One region of the Streptomyces sp. NPDC048057 genome, then DNA from elsewhere that is predicted to be linked to it. Evidence: riboswitches for the same ligand, from Rfam matches in the RefSeq annotation. Region 1 holds a riboswitch; each other region holds the start of a gene.
The links. Region 1 has a riboswitch for cyclic di-AMP ahead of AB0E05_RS29720 (transglycosylase family protein). Riboswitches for the same ligand answer to the same signal wherever they lie in the genome.
Positions count from the first base shown of each region.

Region 1 (4,525 bases):
GGCCCGGGAGGTACCCCCACTCCGCCCTGTCGTCGGTCGCCAATAGCCCCCTGTGCCCTGCGGGCACGGTGGTACCCCCAGCGCCTCTGAGTCGCTTCCCCTTCGTCGCTTACCTGCGGGACGGAGGGTTTTCAGGGGCGCGGGGAACTGCGCGACAAGCCACGCACGGTCTGCACAGACCAGCGCACCTGTGGGGCTACGGCGGGTGGGTCAGGGGCGCCGGGGCACCCATGCCCGCAGGGCACTGGGGCGCGGGGGAACGTGCGGCAAGCCCACCACCCGGCCGCGCGCCAGCGTACGCGTACCCGCGGGATACCGTCGGCGCATGCACGCGACTCCCGGCCAACCCACACCCCCGCTCTTCACCTGGGAGTTCGCCACCGACCCCTACCCCACCTACGCCTGGCTCCGCACCCACTCGCCCGTCCACCGCACCACCCTCCCCAGCGGCGTCGAGGCGTGGCTCGTCACCCGGTACGCCGACGCCCGGCAGGCCCTCGCCGACCCGCGGCTGTCGAAGAATCCGGCGCACCACGACGAGCCCGCCCACGCCAAGGGCAAGACCGGGATCCCGGGGGAGCGCAAGGCGGAGTTGATGACGCACCTGTTGAACATCGACCCGCCGGACCACACCCGGCTGCGCCGGCTCGTCTCCAAGGCGTTCACGCCCCGCCGCGTCGCCGCCTTCGCGCCGCGCGTGCAGGAGCTGACGGACCGGCTGATCGACGGCTTCGCGGACCGCGGCAGCGCGGACCTGATCCACGAGTTCGCCTTTCCGCTGCCGATCTACGCGATCTGCGACCTGCTGGGCGTGCCCGCCGAGGACCAGGACGACTTCCGGGACTGGGCGGGGATGATGATCCGCCACGGCGGCGGCCCCCGCGGCGGCGTGGCGCGCTCCGTGAAGAAGATGCGCGGCTACCTCGCCGAGCTGATCCACCGCAAGCGGGAGACGCTCGGTGCCGAGAGCGCCGACGACGACCTGATCTCCGGGCTGATCCGGGCCAGCGACCACGGCGAGCACCTCACCGAGAACGAGGTCGCCGCGATGGCGTTCATCCTCCTCTTCGCGGGGTTCGAGACGACCGTGAACCTGATCGGGAACGGCACGTACTCCCTGCTGCGCAACCCCGCGCAGCGCGCCCTGCTCCAGGAGTCCCTGGCGGCGGGTCAGACCGACCTGCTGGCGACGGGCGTGGAGGAGCTGCTGCGCTACGACGGGCCGGTGGAGCTGGCGACCTGGCGGTTCGCCACCGAGGCGCTGACGATCGGCGGGCAGCGGGTCGCCGAGGGCGACCCCGTCCTCGTCGTGCTCGCCGCCGCCGACCGCGACCCCGAACGCTTCGACGGGCCCGACGTCCTCGATCTGTCCCGACGTGACAATCAGCACCTCGGGTACGGGCACGGCATCCACTACTGCCTGGGCGCGCCACTCGCCCGCATCGAGGGGCAGACCGCGCTGGCGACCCTGTTGCGACGCCTCCCTGACCTGCAACTCGCCGTGGATCCGACCGATTTGCGCTGGCGCGGTGGTCTGATCATGCGTGGACTGCGCACGCTTCCCGTGGAGTTCGGAGCTCCAACTTACTGACGGAGCATCAACTCTGTGATGTTCGCGTTATCCCGGCTGCATCGACTTGTGACTGACGTTGGAGTCCGGCTACGTTCACCCCCGTCTCAGCCGTCAGCGAAAGGCAACCGCATGCTCTCCGGGAATGGTCGACATCGCCGTCCTCGCCAGGCCCCGGCCCTCGTCGTCGCCGCGGGGGTGACGGGATCCGCGATCGCGATCCCGCTCCTGGGCGCGGGGTCGGCGTCCGCCGCGGACTCCGCCGTCTGGGACCGCGTGGCGGAGTGCGAGAGCGCCGGGCAGTGGAGCGCCAACACCGGCAACGGCTACTTCGGCGGGCTCCAGTTCTCGCAGGAGACCTGGGACGCCTTCGGCGGTGCGCAGTACGCGGAGCGCGCCGACCTCGCGAGCCGTTCGCAGCAGATCGCGGTGGCGGAGAAGGTGTTGGCCGCCCAGGGGCCGCTGGCGTGGTCGTCCTGCGGGGCGAACGCGGGGCTGCCGGGCGTCAAGGCGCCGAAGGTCGACCCGGGCGCGCTGCCGACGCCCTCCGTGCCGGCCGTGCCGTCCCCCACCTCGACCCAGGGCGTCGGCAACGGCGTCGGGCCGGGAACCGGTGCGGACGAGGGCAAGAAGGCCGGCGGCAAGCACCGCGGCCCGGCCGCGACCGAATCCTCGGCGACTCCTGCGACTCCTGCGACCCCGGACCCCTCGGGCACGAGCGAGGGTACGGAGAAGAGTGCGGGGAAGGGCGCGGGCGAACAGCGCGCGACCGACGACACCCGGGCCTCGCGCAGCGACACGCCCGGCCGCGGCGACTCCGTCCAGCCCGCCGACCCGGGCAAGGCGGCCGGCGCACCGGCGAAGGGCCAGCAGAACGGCGGCTCGACGGGCACCGGCACCGACAGCGGCGCCGGCAAGGACGGCGCGACCCCGGGCAACCCGGGTGCCGCCGCCGACGTCCAGAAGGAGAAGGGCGAGGCCGGCGGGGACACCGCGACCGCGTCGCCCGGCACGTACACCGTCCGCCCCGGGGACAACCTCTGGGCCATCGCGGACGCGCAGGACCTCCCCGGAGGCTGGCCGGCGCTGTACGAGGCCAACCGCGACGCGGTCGGCGCTGATCCCGACTTGATCCTGCCTGGTCAGAACCTTGACCTCGGGGTGAAGTAGCCCGATTCCGGGGCACGTTGAGGCAGGGTTTTGCCGGCTTTTGTCCGTTTCTGCGTAAGTGAGACATGTGTCTCTCTGCTCGAACGGGCTTCCGTGGCCGAGCGGAACGACGCATTCCGTGCCCCACCTGCGGAAACGGAGGTTTCCGGAAGGCCGTGATGGGCGTTTTCTCCCCGATGTTCCTTCTTTGAACATCGGGGAGGGCTGTGTTTACGGTCTGACCGCTCGCCAAAGCGGGCACCACTGACCGTCACGCCGAATCCTGCCGTCGGTCGGGGGGAACAGTCGTCGCGAGAGCGCCGAAGGCAGGAGCGGGGGACCCACGTACGTGCCGGTCCCGTCCACCCCGGGGAGACCCGGGGCACGGACACCGGCTGGGCGTGTCTGATGGATCGGGCTGGACCAGCGAGCGGGGTCTGGTGCCGTGGATATCAAGGCGGAGGAGGGAGTCGACGCGGAGCGTCGGCGACCGACGACAACGCGGCGAGGCGCGGTGTCAGGGCACGCGAGCCCAGCCAGATCCGTCAGACACGCCCTAGGGGTGAAGCCGCGCCGAGCGCGCGGCCGGGCAACTCACTTGGCCCGAACCCGACAGCTCACCTCGTAGGCGTCGGTGAGGAGATCCACCATGCTGTTTTCCAGCAAGGGCAAGCACCGCCGCCCGTCCAAGGCCGCCAAGTTCGCCGCCTTCGCCGGCATCACCACCGCCGCGATCGCCGCCCCGCTGGTGGGCGCCACCTCCGCCTCCGCCGCCACCGCCGCCGAGTGGGACAAGGTCGCCCAGTGCGAGTCCGGCGGCAACTGGTCCATCAACACCGGCAACGGCTACTACGGCGGCCTGCAGTTCTCCGCCTCCACCTGGGCCGCCTTCGGTGGCACCAAGTACGCGTCGAACGCGCACCTCGCCTCCAAGTCGCAGCAGATCGAGATCGCCGAGAAGGTCCTCGCGGGCCAGGGCAAGGGTGCCTGGCCGAGCTGCGGCGTCGGCCTCTCCAAGGCCGCGTACAACGGCGGCGGCGCCGAGCAGGCCCCCGCCCCGAAGCAGGAGCAGCCGAAGCAGCAGCCCAAGCAGGAGCAGCCGAAGCAGCAGCAGGCGCAGCCCTCGCAGGAGCGCGCCGAGGCCCCGACCACCCGCTCCGAGCGCCCGTCCGCCCCGGCCAAGTCCGCGCCGAAGGCCGGCGGCTTCGAGAAGGGCGACGGCGAGTACGAGGTCCAGTCCGGCGACACCCTGAGCAAGATCGCCGAGACCGAGCAGGTCGAGGGCGGCTGGCAGAAGCTCTTCGAGCTGAACAAGGACGTCGTGGACGACGCCGACGTCATCTACCCGGGTCAGCAGCTCCACCTGAGCTGACCCGTCGCGAACCCACGGGCCGTCACCCCGACCCGACCCCCCACGGGTTCGCCACTCACGGCCCCGGGCCGGCGCGCTTCCCCCGTACGCGCCGGCCCGGGGTTCTGTGTGTCACGGGTGCGCCGCGCGCCCGCGCCGATCGTCGATGGCCCGCGTCTGAGCAGGCATCCGCGCAGTTGAGAGGCGTTACCCGGCAGTAGCTGTGCGCCTTTCGGCCGGGGTGAAGTTCTTCGCACTCTTTTTCGTCCCAGGGGGCGGGCAGCGGCCGGTCGGCGCCCCCCAGCCGGTTAGGCTCTTGCCGTTGGGCCGCTGAGCCCGCACCCCACGCGTCACATCCCAGAAGGAGATGCTCGTGCCGTCCATCGACGTCGTCGTAGCCCGGGAAATCCTGGACTCCCGAGGCAACCCCACGGTCGAGGTCGAGGTCGGCCTCG
Region 1 covers NZ_JBEZNF010000030.1:93,208-97,732, reverse strand. The annotation lists gene AB0E05_RS29730 (cytochrome P450) at 326-1,591, shown strand; gene AB0E05_RS29725 (transglycosylase family protein) at 1,703-2,740, shown strand; cyclic di-AMP (ydaO/yuaA leader) riboswitch at 3,244-3,365, shown strand; gene AB0E05_RS29720 (transglycosylase family protein) at 3,369-4,091, shown strand; gene eno (phosphopyruvate hydratase) at 4,438-4,525, shown strand, end outside.

Region 2 (4,525 bases), on a different contig from region 1:
CGCCGATCCTGGCCTACCGAACTCCTCCGGGGAAAGTCGAAACCCCACAACAGCGCCGCGACGAAGTGTGTGTATGACCACATGGGTTACCCGGGCGCCGGCGATTAGGGTCTGTGAGCTGCCTACAAAAGCGCGGCCTGTGACACGAGCCGTACGAGGAGCCGAACGCCTTGCACCCAGACCCCTTCCACTGGCTCGACGACGCGGCCCGCGACCGGGAGCGGGCCGGGCTGGTGCGCACGCTCAGCCCCCGCCCCGCCGACGGCGACCTGCTCGACCTCGCCGGCAACGACTACCTCGGGCTCACCCGCCACCCGCACATCACCCGGGCCGCCGGCGAGGCCGCCCGCCGCTGGGGCGCCGGCTCCACCGGCTCCCGCCTCGTCACCGGCAGCACCGCCCTGCACGCCGAACTCGAACGGGAACTCGCCGCCTTCTGCGGCTTCGAGTCCGCTCTGGTCCTGGCGTCCGGCTACGCAGCCAACCTGGCGGCCGTCACCGCGCTGTCCGGGCGCGAGGGCCTGATCGTCTCGGACGCCGGCAACCACGCCTCCATCGTGGACGGTTGCCGACTGTCCCGGGCCGAGACCGCGATCAGCGCGCACGCCGACCCCGAAGCGGTCGGCAAGGCCCTGGACGCCCACCCGGGGCGCCGGGCCATCGCCGTCACCGACTCCGTCTTCTCCGTGGACGGCGACGCGGCGCCGCTCGCCGAACTCGCCGCCGTCTGCGCCCGGCGGGGCGCGGCCCTGCTGGTGGACGACGCGCACGGCTTCGGCGTGCTCGGCGACGGCGGGCGCGGCGCCCTGCACGCGGCCCGGATCGCCGGCGCCCCCGGCGTGGTGGCGACCGTCACGCTCTCCAAGTCCCTCGGCAGCCAGGGCGGGGCGGTCCTCGGCCCCGCCCGGGTCATCGACCACCTCGTCAACACCGCGCGTACGGTCATCTTCGACACCGGCCTCGCACCCGCCGCTGCGGGCGCTGCGCTCACCTCCCTGCGGCTGCTGCGCGACGACCCCGGGCTCGCCGGCCGGGTGCGCACGGCGGCCACGGACCTGTACGAGCGGCTGACCGCGGGGGGCCTCACGGCCGTACGGCCCGACGCCGCCGTGGTGTCCGTCCGGGCGCCCGCGCCGGAAGCGGCGCTGCGCTGGGCCGCCGACTGCCGCGCCGCGGGGCTCCGGGTGGGCTGCTTCCGCCCGCCGTCGGTGCCGGACGGGATCTCCCGGCTCCGGCTCACCGCCCGCGCCGATCTGACGCGGGAGCAGATCGCGGCGGCGGTGGAGATCGTGGTGCGCACGGCACCACCGGGCGCGCGAGGAGTGTCCAAAAACGGCCTTGCGTCGTAGAGTTCACCGCTTCGAGCGACGAAACGCTGCGCATCTTGGCGGATCGCCTCACCCGGCACCGCGATGAATGGCAGTGTGGCGCGCGAAGCACTGTCCGCGGCCGTCCGCGCATCCATCGGCTACGAAGTCGGAGCACGGCCCCGGTGGGAAAGGGACGACGTCGCCATGGCAGACCTCCAGGAAGCCACCATCACCCTGCCGAGCGAGCCCGCCTCGGTCTCCGCGGCCCGGAGGTTCGTCACCGGCGCGGTGACGGGGTGGGGGCTTCCCGCGGGGTCGGACGCCCTCGACACGATCCGGCTGATCGTCTCCGAACTCACCACCAACGCCGTGCAGCACACCTTCGGCCAGTCGCCCACCTTCCGGGTGGACGTGCTGCTGGAGCGGGACGAGGAACTGCGCCTCGGGGTGACGGACAGCCATCCGAAATGGCCCCAGCGGCTGCCGGCCGCCGTGCGCCAGGACAACGGCCGCGGCATGGTCATCATCCGCAGCCTCACGGCGCACAGCGGCGGGCGGCTGACCGTCAAGCCGACCGAGGACGGCGGCAAGACGGTCTGGATCACCCTGCCCTGGCCGGCTCGCCGGGCCGACTGACCCGGCGGGCCGGTGTGCTGACGGGCCGGCGGACCGCCGTCAGCGGACCCGGCCGTACGAGACGCTCCTGCTCCAGATCTTGTCCAGCTTCACCCAGGAACCCCGCTTGGGCGAGTGCCAGATCTTTCCCTTCCCGGCGTAGATGCCGACGTGGTAGACGCTCCGACCGGAGTGGAAGAAGACGAGGTCACCCACTTTTCTCTTGGCGGTGGAGACCCGACGCGTGGAGTTGTACTGCTGCTGGGCGGTCCGGGGCAGCTTCTTGCCCGCCTTCTTGTACGAATAGAGCGTCAGACCGGAGCAGTCGAAGCGGCGCGGCCCCGCCGCGCCCCACCGGTAGGGCGAACCCTTCTTGTCCGCGGCGACCTTGAGCGCCTTGCCCGCGTGTGCCGTTGCTGCCTGGGCCTCGGGCGAGCCGCCCGGTACGAGCATCGAGCCACCGAGTGCGGCGAGGGTCAGGGCGGACACCGCACCCGCCCGGCCGATCAGGAACGGGACGTTCATCTGCGCAGTCATGCGCAACCCTTCGTCAGCCGCCTGTGAAGGGTGACCTGTCGGGTTCGGGCGGACGAAGGTGCCCGGCCGCTGATGCGGCTTCACCCCGAGGAACGTCCGGCGCACCGGCCGTCCCGTACTGCTCGGGTCCTCCACTCCTGCCGAAGCACTCCTGTCGACCAGTCATCCGGAACGGCGGCAGGACTCGGCGTCCGTTCGGACCGCCCCGCCGAGGTGACGGGGGCTTGTCGTCCCAGGGATCTTGTCCCACGCCGTGCCGGATTTCCGAGTCAAAACGGCGGTATGTGAGTTTCAACACGAATGCGCCATTCAGGTGGACACGCCGCAATTTCCCACCGGGAGTGGACGCCGGGGGAGGCCCGCACCAGCGCTGGAATAGGACATTCCGCTAGAGGGATCGTCGTCCCGCGCAACTTGAGCGTATCGGCCGGGGGCGCCGCGACTACATCAAACGAGGTATCCGGGCGGGAACCCGAATGGCGGTTGACGTGTCGGATGACGGGCCGTCAAGGGGCAGGGTCGGCGGGGATGGTGACTCGCAGCGCCCGCCGTTCGCCGTCGAGCACCCGCAGCGCCCGGGCGAGGGTGGCCGCGTGCAGGGCGTCCTCCCCGCGGTCGTGCATCAGCGCCAGCGCGTCCTTGACCGCGACCGCCTGAGTCACCAGCGCCTGGGCGGCGCGCAACGAGGAGTACGTGAGGTCGCCACGGCTGGGGTTGATGCGTCCCACCAGGTCCACGATGCGCAGATAGCCGTCGATCAGATCGGCCTCGGCGCGGGTCAGCGCCGGCAGCGGCGGCAGTTCGGGCCGGAGCACGGGTGCGCCTTCCGTCAGCCGCGGCCGGTCAGTGACGACTTGCGGCTGCCGATCACGTGGTCCACCAGCCCGTACTCCTTGGCCGTCGCCGCGTCCAGGAAGGTGTCGCGCTCCAGGTCGGCGGCGATCTGCTCCGCGGACCGGTCGGTGTGCCGGGCGAACAGCTCCACCATCAGGGCGCGCAGCCGCAGGATCTCCCGCGCCTCGATCTCCAGGTCCGACGGCATGCCCCGGGCCGGCTCGTCGAGCGCGGGCTGCTGGAGCACGATCCGCGCCCCCGGCAGGGCCAGGCGCTTGCCGGGGGCGCCCGCGGCCAGCAGCAGCGCCGCGGTCGAAACGGCCTGTCCGATGCAGGTCGTCTCGACGTCGCAGGTGATCACCTGCATCGTGTCGTAGATCGCGAGCATCGCACTGAGCGAGCCGCCGGGAGAGTTGAGGTAGAGCGAGATCTGACGCTCCGGCGCCGCGTACTCCAGGTACAGCAGTTGGGTGATCACGTCGTTCGCCGCGGTGTCGTCGACCGGCGTCCCGAGGAAGACGATCCGCTCTTCGAGCAGCTTGGCGTAGGGGTCGAGGGTGCGGTTCCCGTGCGCGGTGCGCTCGGTGAACTGCGGCAGGACGTATCGGGCGACGGGCTGCGTCATGGCGTACCTCTCCTCGGTCCTCGACGGGCGCGCTGCGACCGGCCCCGTCTGTGCTTCCGTAAGAAACGTACAGGACGTACAGAAATCCATGAGGGAGGGTGCCCCTGAAGATGGGGGTCGATTTGCTGGTCAGGGGCCGTTCTCGTGTCGCGCGGGCGCACTTGCGACGAGGGAGAGCGCAAAAACTACACATCATGATCACGAATCCATCACCTTCCGGCGGTCTGTCTGTCTCCACCGATCCGCCGCGGTTAGGTTCGGGGCCTCAAAAGAACGTGTTGGGGAGATCGCATGACGTGGGGCGGGCAGTCGCAGCAGGCGCCGTGGGGCGGGCAGGCTCCGAAACCGCAGGGACCCGGCTGGGCGCGCAAGCGCTTCGTCGTTCCCGGAGCCGCCGTCCTCTTCTTCATGGGCGTCGGCATCGGTGCTTCGGGCGGGGGCGACGAAGGGGAGAAGGGCGGTCGTGCCGCGCCCGGGCCCACCGTCACGGTCACGCCGCGGGGCGGTGCGGCGCCGGCTCCCGCGGTGACCGCCACCGTGACCGCCGCGCCGGCCAAGACGCCCCGCACCACCGCCGGCGTCGCGCATGCCGGGGGCGACTCCG
Region 2 covers NZ_JBEZNF010000011.1:141,032-145,556, reverse strand. The annotation lists gene AB0E05_RS15235 (8-amino-7-oxononanoate synthase) at 171-1,349, shown strand; gene AB0E05_RS15230 (ATP-binding protein) at 1,515-1,946, shown strand; gene AB0E05_RS15225 (C40 family peptidase) at 1,986-2,462, opposite strand; cyclic di-AMP (ydaO/yuaA leader) riboswitch at 2,466-2,662, opposite strand; gene AB0E05_RS15220 (hypothetical protein) at 2,969-3,277, opposite strand; gene AB0E05_RS15215 (ATP-dependent Clp protease proteolytic subunit) at 3,292-3,921, opposite strand; gene AB0E05_RS15210 (PASTA domain-containing protein) at 4,213-4,525, shown strand, end outside.
Region 2: it holds a riboswitch for cyclic di-AMP, as region 1 does, so the genes downstream of both, AB0E05_RS15225 (C40 family peptidase) here and AB0E05_RS29720 (transglycosylase family protein) in region 1, are expected to answer to the same signal.

Region 3 (4,525 bases), on a different contig from region 1:
AGACCGGCCTCGGCAGGACCGGGGACTTCTACGCGTACCAGCACGAGGAAGGGGTGGAGCCGGACCTGGTGTGCGTCGCCAAGGCCCTGTCCGGCGGGTACGTGCCCGTCGGAGCGACCCTCGGCAAGGACTGGATCTTCAGGAAGGTCTATTCGTCGATGGACCGCGTCCTCGTCCACTCCGCCAGTTTCGGGTCCAACGCCCAGGCGATGGCCGCGGGCCTCGCGGTGCTCTCGGTGATCGAGGACGAGGGGCTGGTGGCCCGCGCCCGGACGACCGGGGAACTGCTCAGGTCCCGGCTGGGTGCGCTGGTGGACCGCTACGAGTTCCTGCACGAGGTGCGCGGCCGGGGCCTGATGACCGGCATCGAGTTCGGCCGCCCCGACTCGCTCCGGCTGCGCAGCCGCTGGAGCGTGCTCCAGGCGGCCCGCAAGGGGCTCTTCGCGCAGATGGTCGTGGTGCCGTTGCTCCAGAAGCACCGGATCCTGACCCAGGTGTCGGGCGACCACCTGGAGGTGATCAAGCTGATTCCGCCGCTGACGATCGGCGAGCGCGAGGTGGACCGCTTCGTCACCGCCTTCACCGCGGTCATGGACGAGGCGCACGCGGGCAGCGGACTGATGTGGGACTTCGGCAAGACCCTGGTCAAACAGGCCGTCGCCAACCGCTGACCGAAGTGCCGACACGCCGCGCTGACCTGCGTCTTCGGCGAAGTTTTTGCCTCTGAGGCAAGAAAGTTGCCTCAGAGGCACTTTCCTGGCGCAATGGACTCATGCAGAGTCCTCCCGGGGGCCACCCCCCGGACCCCCGCACCCCGGCGGTCCCCGCCGCGGCGCCCCCGGCGCCGCAGGGCGCCGGCGCACCGGTCGAGCTGCCCGACGTGGCGCCCCGACTGCGCGACCTGCGCCGCCGCCGGGGACTGACCCTGGAAGCCGCGGCGCAGCGCGCCGGACTGTCGCCCGCGCACCTGTCCCGACTGGAGACCGGCCGCCGACAGCCTTCGCTGCCGATGCTGCTCAGCCTCGCCAGGATCTACGGTACGACAGTGGCCGAGCTCCTGGGCGAGCTGGCGCCCGAGCACGACCCCGTGATCCGCGCCGGTCGCCGCGAGCCGTCGGAGGCCGACGGCTGGACGTACCACCAGGTCGGCGGGGCGGGGCGGGCCATGCAGGCGCTGCGGCTGATCGTGCCGTACGGAGCCCAGGGCGATCTCGTGCGGGTGCACCCCGGCGAGGAGTGGCTGTACGTGCTGGACGGGCGAGTACGGCTCAGCCTCGGCGAGGCCGTGCACGAACTCGGCCCCGGCGACAGCGCCCACTACGACTCGCTCACCCCGCACCGGATCGCGGCGGCCACCCGCGACGGCGCCGAGATGCTGTTCGTGCACACCCTGCTCCAGAGCCCGGACATCCTCCATCCGCACCTCTGACGCCCGCGGTCCCCACGCACCCGTCCGCACTTCCTGACATCCGCACTTCTGGTCCGGCCCGCTGGGGCCGGGGAAAGCAGAGGCCAGTCATGACCGAGAACCCGACGGCGCCCGAAGGCGCCGCACTGCCCGACCCCGCCGCGTCCCGGCGGGAGAAGAAGGAGGAGGGGAAGTTCCCGAAGGGCATCTGGATCCGGCTCTTCGCCTACCTGGTCGCCGGCCACGTCTTCGCCGGCTTCCTCTACCTGCTCTTCGAGGTCGGCGCCAAGTAGCCCCGCTGGCCCGGGCGCGTTCGCGTCAGGCGCCGTCCCCGTCGACGAGGCGCGCCCGCAGCCGCTCGCGCGTCTCGGGGGTGAGGCCGAGGCCCTCGGTGAGGTAGGGCTCGATCCCGCCCCAGGTCTGCTCGATGGCGTCGAAGGCGGTGTGCAGGTACTCCGCCCGGGCGTCGAAGAGCGGGCTCAGCAGCTCCATGACCTCGGCGGACATCCCCGCCGGCGCGCCCTCGGCGCGGCGCACCAGATAGCGGCGGTGCGGGTCGTTGGACTTGAGGTAGTCCGCCTCGACGGCCTCCCTCTCCACGCCGACCGCGAGCAGCGCCACGGCGACCGACAGCCCCGCGCGGTCCTTGCCCGCCGCGCAGTGCATCAGCGCCGGCACGCTGTCCTGCGCGAGGGCGTGCAGCACCTGGCTGTGCTCGGCCGTGCGCTGGGTGATGATCATGTGGTAGGAGGCGATCATCCGGTTCGCGGCCTGGCCGTCGCCCAGCAGGGCGCGGAGCTGGTCGAGGTCGCCGGAGCGGACCATCTGCCAGAACTCGGCCCCGTCGGCCGGGTCGCTCAGCGGCAGGTTCACGTTCCGCACGCCCGGCAGCGTCACGTCCGCCCCTTCGAGGCGGATGTCCGCCGCGTTGCGGAAGTCGAAGATCGTGTGCAGGCCGAGGGAGGTCAGGAACGAGGCGTCCTCGCCGGTCGCGTGGGCCAGGTGTCCGCTGCGGAAGAGCCGACCGTGCGCCACGGTCCGACCGTCCGTCGTCGGGAGCCCGCCGACGTCGCGGAAGTTACGGACCCCGGTCAGTTGGGGTTCGGTCGAGGGGACCTGCGGCACCTGCTGCGTCACGAAGGCTCCTGGAGAAGTCGCTGCCGCCGGCGCTCGTCGCCGACTGTGGCGTGTTCCCGACGATACGACATCGGTACCTGGGGCAATCATCGTCAGGGACCGGTCCCCGGCCCGTGCCGCACCCCGCCTCCCCGCGCCCGTGCGCGCGACCTGGACGCGAGCGTCATCCGACTCCGACTCCGACGTTGATGACCGCCGAGGAAACGTCTCATCTGTCCGGATTGATTGAGTAATGCGCTCTTCGGTATAACGTGCCCCGGCTATGGGGGAGATGGGCGCCCCTCATGAGCAGGATCACAATGGTGACGTTGTGTGGCGGCTGTCCGGAAAGGGGATGCGTCCGGCGGGCGGGAGTTGACGGGGCGGCGTCCACGGAGGGTGACTGCCGGCGGCCGGCGCGATGATCCATGTGGTCCGGGCGCGGGCCGTCATGGCTTGTTCCTGGCGATGTGGCCGGTTTACGGTCACGGCACTCCGGACGGACCGCCTCATCCTGCCGCCGCCCGGATCATCACCCACCCACCTGTGGCAGGAGCGGGGGACCCAGGTAGTACGCCGGTCCGGACTCCGGACGGCTCGGGGTGAAGTCGCGCCCAGCGCGCGGCCGGGCATCTCCAGCTCGAACCCGACAGCTCACCTCGCAGGCGTCGGAGAGGAACAGCACCATGTCCGCACAGGGCAAGCACCGCCGTCCCAAGTCGACGGCCTTCACCCGTGGATTCGTCGCCGCCGGCACCGGTGGCGCCGCCATCGCCCTTCCCCTGATGGGCGCCACCGGCGCGCACGCCGCCGAGCAGACCGCGCCCGCGGCCCCTGTCGTCGCCCCGGTCTCGGCCTCCGCCGCCCCGGCCGCAGAGAAGGCCGCCGCCGCGCCGACCACGTACGTCGTGGTCATCGGCGACCACCTGTCCAAGATCGCCGACGAGCACCGGCTCGACGGCGGCTGGCAGCAGCTCTACCAGGACAACCGCGCGGCCGTCGGCGAGAACCCCTCGCTGATCCACCCCGGCCTCAAGCTCACCGTCGGCGCGCAGGCCGACGGCAAGGGCGCCGCGAAGGCGGAGAAGCCGGCCGAGAAGCCGGCCGAGAAGCCGGCCGAGAAGCCGGCCGAGAAGAAGGTCGAGAAGCCGGCCGAGAAGAAGACCGAGAGCGACAAGGTCGAGAAGAAGGTCGAGCCGAAGGCCGCGCCCGCCGCCCCGGCCGCCCAGAAGGCGACCGGCGGCACCACCGCGCCCGCGGAGTCCTCCGACTCCTCCACCGGCACCAGCAGCGGTTGGGCCGCCCCGCTCGCCAACGCCCAGGTCTCCACCTCGTACCGCGCCTCCGGCGCCATGTGGTCCAGCGGTTACCACACCGGTGTCGACTTCGCCGCGCCCACCGGCACCGGCGTCCGCTCCATCGGCCCCGGCTCGGTCGTCTCCGCCGGATACAACGGTGCGTACGGCAACGAGGTCGTCATCAAGCACACCGACGGCACCTACTCCCAGTACGCCCACCTCTCCTCCCTCTCCGTCTCCGCCGGACAGAGCGTGACCGGCGGGCAGTCGATCGGCCAGGTCGGCTCCACCGGCAACTCCAGCGGGCCGCACCTGCACCTGGAGGTCCGCACCGGCCCGTCGTACGGCTCGGACATCGACCCGGTCGCCCACCTGCGCAGCCACGGCGTCTCGCTCTGACCCCGGCGCACCGCGCCACCGGCCGCTGACCCGGCCCTCCCGAATCCCCCACGGAGCCCTCCGTTCCGTGGGGGATTCGGCGTATTCCCCATCACCTCGCCATCTCCGGTGTGATAAATCACTGCGCGTCAACCCCTCCCTACGGTCGCGTAGGTCACATCTGTAGGGCGAAGATGAGTTCTTGTGGCAGACGATTCGAGAACAGAGAACAAGGGCGGATTCGGGTCGTACGCAGCCATCGGTGACAGCTTCACCGAGGGCGTGGGGGACCCGGGACCTGACGGAACGTACGTCGGCTGGGCGG
Region 3 covers NZ_JBEZNF010000020.1:173,233-177,757, reverse strand. The annotation lists gene AB0E05_RS23990 (aspartate aminotransferase family protein) at 1-671, shown strand, start outside; gene AB0E05_RS23985 (XRE family transcriptional regulator) at 773-1,429, shown strand; gene AB0E05_RS23980 (DUF6126 family protein) at 1,519-1,701, shown strand; gene AB0E05_RS23975 (tyrosine-protein phosphatase) at 1,727-2,545, opposite strand; cyclic di-AMP (ydaO/yuaA leader) riboswitch at 3,052-3,205, shown strand; gene AB0E05_RS23970 (peptidoglycan DD-metalloendopeptidase family protein) at 3,211-4,221, shown strand; gene AB0E05_RS23965 (SGNH/GDSL hydrolase family protein) at 4,405-4,525, shown strand, end outside.
Region 3: it holds a riboswitch for cyclic di-AMP, as region 1 does, so the genes downstream of both, AB0E05_RS23970 (peptidoglycan DD-metalloendopeptidase family protein) here and AB0E05_RS29720 (transglycosylase family protein) in region 1, are expected to answer to the same signal.